2 linked regions of the Blastochloris viridis genome follow. The main gene of each other region encodes a partner of the protein of the gene in region 2 in a complex. Links are inferred from orthologs where the notes say so. Each region holds a gene or a part of one and is shown on either strand. Other genes may lie near its edges. The genes, in order: xseA and BVIR_RS09485.

Region 1 (3,136 bases), 1.3 Mb from region 2 along the record:
CGGCCGGCGCCGCGCTGGCAGCAAGCCTCGGCAGCGTGGTGGTGATGGACGACGGCTTCCAGAACCCGTCGCTGATCAAGGACCTGTCGCTGCTGGTGGTCGACGCCGCGGTCGGCCTCGGCAACGGGCGGGTGTTTCCGGCCGGCCCGCTGCGGGCGCCGCTCCGGCCCCAGCTCGACCGCGCCGACGCCATGGTGCTGGTCGGCGATGGCCCGTCGATCGACGCGGCGCCCTTGCCGGTGCTGCGCGCCCGGCTCGAACCGGACGCTGCGCCCCTGGAGGGGCTCGGCCCGATCCTGGCGTTCGCGGGCATCGGGCGCCCGCAGAAATTCGCCGACACCCTGGCCGCGCTCGGCCGCCCGCCGGCGCGGTTCGTCGCCTTTCCCGATCATCACCGCTACAGCGCCGCCGACGCCTCAGCGCTGCTCGACCACGCCGCGCGCGAAAACCTCGCGCTCGTCACCACGGAAAAGGACAGGGTTCGTCTCGCCGGCGACCCGGCGCTGGAGACGCTGGCGCAGACCTGCCGGACGCTGCCGGTGCGCCTCGTCTTTGAGGATGAGCCGCGCGTCCGCGGCCTGTTGGCCGAGGCACTGCGGCGCTGACGGTTTGTCAGCGGGCGCGGTCGGGATGCAGCCGCTGCAGCACCGCGGTCGGGCTGGCATAGGCTTCCTGCAAATCGACGCTCCAGTATTTGAGCTCGTCGAGCGGGATCGGCTCGCCGGTCACCGCGCAGCGGACATATGCCCCCGGCCGGATGATGCGGAAGTCACCATCCAGGTATCTCACCTCGGCCTCACCCACCGGATTGGGCGACCTGTCGTAGCGATTGAGCACGGCATCCTCGCGACAACCGCGCCGGACGATCAGCCGGCGCCTACCGCAGACATAATGCCACGCGCCGCTCTCGCCAAGCCTTTGTCGCGGGGATCACCCCGCCGCCGGCGCTCAATCAAACAGCGAGCCTTGCCCGGACCCCGAGCGCCGCCTGGCGCCAGCCGGACGGCCGCCGCCGCCCGCCACCGCCGGAGCGCGGCCGTCGGCGAACTCGATCTCCAGCCGATCGCCCGCCTTGATCGCGGCGGCGGTGCGGACCGCGCGCCCCTCGGCGTCGCGCACCAGCGCAAAGCCGCGCGCCAGCACCGCGTGGTAGGACAAGGCGTCGAGCAGCGCCGTCCGGCCAGCCAGCCGCTCGCGCTTTGCGGCGAGCGCCCGCGCCAACGCCGGCCCGAGCCGCGCGCCCAGGGTCGCAAGCCGCTGGCGGTCATGCGCCAGCCGCTGGCGGGCGTCGCGGAGCTGCGTGGTCCGCGCCGTCGAAAGGCGCCGCGCGAACGCCTCGATGCGGTCGCGGTCGCGGCCGATCCGCCACGCCAGCGCCCGCGGCGTCAGCCGGCCGGCAACGCGGAGAAAGGCGCCCCGATGGATCTGGTTGTTGGCGGTAAGCGCTCGCGGCAGCCGGTCGGCGACGGCGTCGAGCCGCTGGCGGGGCCCGGCCAGCAGCGCCTCCGCCCGCGGCAGCGCCCGCGCCGCACCGCGCAGCAGGTCGCGGCGGCGCTGCACCAGCCGCACCAGCGCGCCGACCAGCCGGCTGCCGCGGTCGGCGACCTGGGCGAGCAGCTCGGCCCTGACCGGCACCGCCATCTCGGCCGCGCCGGTGGGCGTCGGCGCACGAACGTCGGCGGCAAAGTCGATCAAGGTGGTGTCGGTTTCGTGCCCGACCGCCGAGATCAGCGGGATGTCGCTCGCCGCCGCGGCACGCACCACGATTTCCTCGTTGAACGACCACAGATCCTCCAGCGAGCCGCCGCCGCGGGCGACGATCAGCACGTCCGGGCGCGGAATCGGGCCGCCCGCCTTGAGCGCGTTGAAGCCGGCGATAGCGGCGGCGACCTCGGCGGCCGAGGTCTCGCCTTGCACCCTGACCGGCCACACCAGCACGTGGCAGGGACAGCGGTCGGCGAGGCGATGAAGAATGTCGCGGATCACCGCGCCGGTCGGCGAGGTGACGACGCCGATCACCCGCGGCAGGAACGGCAACAGCTGCTTGCGGGCGGGGTCGAACAGACCCTCCGACGCCAGCATCGCCTTGCGCTGCTCCAGCAGCGCCATCAAGGCGCCGGCGCCGGCCGGCTCGATCGATTCGATGACGATCTGGTACTTCGAGGAGCCGGGATAGGTGGTCAGCCGGCCGGTGGCGACCACCTCCAGCCCCTCCTCCGGCTTGAAGCGCAGCCGGCCGTAGACGCCCTTCCACACCACCGCCTCGATGCGGGCGCCCTCGTCCTTGAGCGCGAAATAGGCGTGGCCGGAGGAATGGACGCCGCGGAAGCCCGACACCTCGCCGCGCACCCGCACGTAGGGGAACGTTTCCTCGACCGTGCGCTTCAGCGCAGCGGAGAGTTCCGTGACGGAGAATTCGGGCAGATTCGGGCGAGGGGCGTCGGTCATGGGATGAGTTTACACACAGGACCGCGACCGTTCACCTCGTCGCCCCGGCGGGCGTCGCGAGACACGGGGCCGTCGGCAAACCGTAACGTCACTCGATCCCGGCTCGCGCGGCTTTGCCGCTTGGCCGGGATGACGGGACACAACGACCTGCGCGCCGTCACTCCGCCGTCCCGCCCTCCTCCTCCGGCGTCTCGTCGTTCTCCACCACCGGAATGGCGTAGGCGCCGGTGAGCCAGCGGTTGAGGTCGACGTCGGCGCACCGCTTGGAGCAGAACGGTTGCCAGCGCCGCTCCGCCGGCTTGCCGCAGATCGGGCACGGCTTCGCCGACGGTGAAGCGGTGTCGGGCTTGTCCTGGTCGGAAGCCGGCTTGGTCATCGTTCCCTCGGCCGCCAAGCGTTAGAGTTTGCTCGCCCAATCGGCGTGGACCGGGTAGCCCTCGCCGCCGAGCAGCGACAGCGTCTCGTACAGCGGCAGCCCGACCACGCCGGTGTAGGAGCCGACCAGCTTGACCACGAAGGCGCCGGCCAGCCCCTGGATGGCGTAGCCGCCGGCCTTGCCGCGCCACTCGCCCGAGCTGAGATAGGCCTCGGTGTCCTCGCGCGACAGCCGCTTGAAGCGCAGCCGGGTCTCGACCAGCCGGGTGCGCACGCTGCCCGACGCCGTGACCAGCGCCACGCCGGTATAGAC
Region 2 (2,984 bases):
AGGCTGATGCAGGTCGCAGTGTTCTCGACCAAGCCCTACGACCGTCGCTTTCTCGACACCGCCAATGGCGGGCGCCACCGGTTGCGCTACCTCGATGCCCGCCTGTCGGCCGAGACCGCGCCGCTCGCCACGGGTGCGGATGCGGTGTGCGCGTTCGTCAACGACGAGTTGGACGCCGAGACGCTGCAGGCGCTGGCCGGGCTCGGTGTCCGCCTGATCGCGTTGCGCAGCGCCGGCTTCAACCATGTCGACCTCGCCGCGGCCCATCGTCTGAAGCTGCCGGTCGCCCACGTGCCGGCCTATTCGCCGCACGCCGTTGCCGAACACACGCTGGCGCTGATTCTGACGCTGAACCGCAAAACCCACCGCGCCTACAACCGGGTGCGCGAGGGCAATTTCGCCCTCGACGGCCTGCTCGGGTTCGATCTCGCCGGCAAGACCGCCGGCGTGGTCGGCACCGGCCAGATCGGCGAGCTGGTGTCGCGCATCCTGATCGGGTTCGGCTGCACCATCCTGGCGCACGACGTCCGCCCCAACCCGGCCTGCGAGGCGATGGGGGTGCGTTACGTCGAGCGCGACGCGCTGTTCGCGTCGTCCGACATCGTCAGCCTGCACTGCCCGCTGACGCCCGAGACGCGCCACTTCGTCAACGATGCGCTGCTGAAGCGGACCAAGCGCGGCATGATGCTGATCAACACCTCGCGCGGCGCCGTGATCGACACCGCGGCGGCGATCCGCGGCCTCAAGAATGGCACCATCGGCAGCCTCGGCCTCGACGTCTACGAGGAGGAGGCGCACCTGTTCTTCGACGACCGGTCGAACCGCGTCATCCAGGACGACGTGTTCGCGCGCCTGCTCACCTTCCCCAACGTGCTGATCACCGGCCACCAGGCCTTCTTCACCGCGGAGGCGCTGCGCAACATCGCCGAGACCACGATGGCCAACCTCACCGCATTCGAGACCACCGGCCGCGCGGTGCACGAGGTGCCGGCGGAGAAGGTGGCGACGACGAGCACGTCGCTCGGCCAGCGCGCTTGACGTTTCAACCACCCGATCGACACATCCCCCCGCCATTGCCCCCCTCCCTCTCGCCCGCTATCACTCGCGGCTCTTGCATCCCCAGGAGGCGCCTGTGACCACCCAGCCGCATGCCGACATCACCACCCTGTCGTTCGAGACGGCGCTCGGCGAATTGGAGAAGATCGTCGGCCGGCTGGAGCGCGGCGATGTTCCGCTGGAGGAATCGATCGCCATCTATGAGCGCGGCGAGGCGCTGAAGGCGCGCTGCAGCCAGTTGCTGGCGGAGGCCGAGGCGCGGGTCGAGCGCATCACGCTCAACGCCGACGGCAAGCCCACCGGCACCGCCCCGCTCGACCCTGAGTGAGCGCGTTCGACCCGGCGCCGGCGCAAGTCCGGGGCATCGGCCGGTCCAACCCGTTGGGGCCTAACGCCGCAGTTGGGCGATGCGGGCGGCCGCGCCGCCGGCCCGTCGTTCTCCACCGTGGTCACGACTGCGTGCGCGCTGGCCCGCGCGCCGCACGAGGGCGGCGACGCTGGGACTTGGAGGGGACGAACGCGGCGGGCCGCTCGCTATTCCCATGACAAAACAATGACGTGGCTGTTCGGAGCCCGCCCGGTTCCGCGGCCCGACGGCCAATGTTGCGCGTCGTCGGCATAACACTTTCGACTGACGGCCCACTTGCCGGAGCGGGCGGCGGGCTGCTGCGGCCTTGCCGCGCGAGGGGCGGAAGCGGCGTTGGATTTTACGAAAACACTCCGTTTGGCCAATTGCTTAGTCCGCCTCGGCGTTTTCCTTAGAACCGCAGCACGCTTAAGGGGCCACCCCGCATTGCGCCGGCCGGTGGAGCCCGCTAAGTCTGCCTCGCGAGATCCGTCGCCTCGAGCGGTCTCTGGCCGCGCGGGATGGTGTTTTGTCGTCCGTTCGCCGGAAACGTCGGTTCCGGCGGGAACTCGGTGCCCTGCGGCCAAGGCGAGGCCGTTACGGCGCCAATCTGTCGCTTCTGGTGTCCACCGTGTCGAAAACCCCCCTGCTCGATCGCATCCGCACCCCCGCCGACCTCCGCCAGCTGACCGAAGACCAGCTCGCGCAGCTCGCGCAGGAAGTCCGCGACGAGATGATTGAGGTGGTATCGGAGACCGGCGGCCATCTCGGCGCCGGCCTCGGCGTGGTCGAGCTGACGGTGGCGCTGCATTATGTGTTCGACACCCCGTTCGACAAGCTGATCTGGGACGTCGGCCACCAGGCCTATCCACACAAGATGCTGACCGGCCGGCGCGACCGCATGCGCACCTTGCGCCAGGGCGGCGGCCTCAGCGGCTTCACCAAGCGCACCGAGAGCCCGTACGATCCGTTCGGCGCCGGCCATACCTCGACCTCGATCTCCGCCGCGCTCGGCTTTGCGGTGGCGCGCGACCTCAAGGGCGAGCCCAACAACGTCATCGCCGTGATCGGCGACGGCTCGATGTCCGGCGGCATGGCCTACGAGGCGCTCAACAACGCCGGCGCGATGGATTCGCGGCTGATCGTGGTGCTGAACGACAACGACATGTCGATCTCGCCCTCGGTCGGGGCGATGTCGGCCTATCTGTCGCGCCTGCTTTCGGGCAAGACCTACCTGTCGCTGCGCGACATCGGCAAGCAGTTGTCACGCCGGTTCGGCCGCACCATCGACCGCACCATCACCCGCGCGGTCGAGCACGCCCGCGGCTTTCTGATGGGCGGCACGCTGTTCGAGGAGCTCGGCTTTTATTACGTCGGCCCGATCAACGGCCACGACCTCGACAGCCTGTTGCCGGTGCTGAAGAACGTGCGCGACGCCGGCGTCGGCCCGGTGCTGCTGCACGTCGTCACCCAGAAGGGCAAGGGCTACGCCCCGGCGGAGTGTGCCTCCGACAAGTATCACGGCGTCGTCAAGTTCGACGTCGCCACCGGCTCCCAGGCCAAGGCCAAGCCGGCCACGCCG

Evidence for each region.
Region 1: the proteins of BVIR_RS09485 (region 2) and xseA are in contact, whole or in part, in a cryo-EM structure (PDB 8TXR), measured with the Escherichia coli proteins. The link is inferred for Blastochloris viridis from one-to-one orthologs.

Annotation. Positions count from the first base shown.
Region 1 is NZ_CP012946.1:821,162-824,297, reverse strand. What follows is about bases 199-3,021. They hold xseA (exodeoxyribonuclease VII large subunit), read right to left. Parts: upstream 2,449-3,021; coding sequence 949-2,448; downstream 199-948. Other genes in these bases: BVIR_RS03640 (Maf-like protein), read right to left, coding at 2,846-3,021; yacG (DNA gyrase inhibitor YacG), read right to left, coding at 2,606-2,824; BVIR_RS03655 (DUF2093 domain-containing protein), read right to left, coding at 613-837; lpxK (tetraacyldisaccharide 4'-kinase), read left to right, coding at 199-605. Also shown: more of lpxK, read left to right, coding at 1-198; more of BVIR_RS03640, read right to left, coding at 3,022-3,136. UniProt on the Escherichia coli protein: Bidirectionally degrades single-stranded DNA into large acid-insoluble oligonucleotides, which are then degraded further into small acid-soluble oligonucleotides.
Region 2 is NZ_CP012946.1:2,141,936-2,144,919, forward strand. What follows is about bases 88-2,758. They hold BVIR_RS09485 (exodeoxyribonuclease VII small subunit), read left to right. Parts: upstream 88-1,132; coding sequence 1,133-1,384; downstream 1,385-2,758. Other genes in these bases: BVIR_RS09480 (2-hydroxyacid dehydrogenase), read left to right, coding at 88-1,038; dxs (1-deoxy-D-xylulose-5-phosphate synthase), read left to right, coding at 2,025-2,758. Outside these bases: more of BVIR_RS09480, read left to right, coding at 7-87; more of dxs, read left to right, coding at 2,759-2,984. UniProt on the Escherichia coli protein: Bidirectionally degrades single-stranded DNA into large acid-insoluble oligonucleotides, which are then degraded further into small acid-soluble oligonucleotides.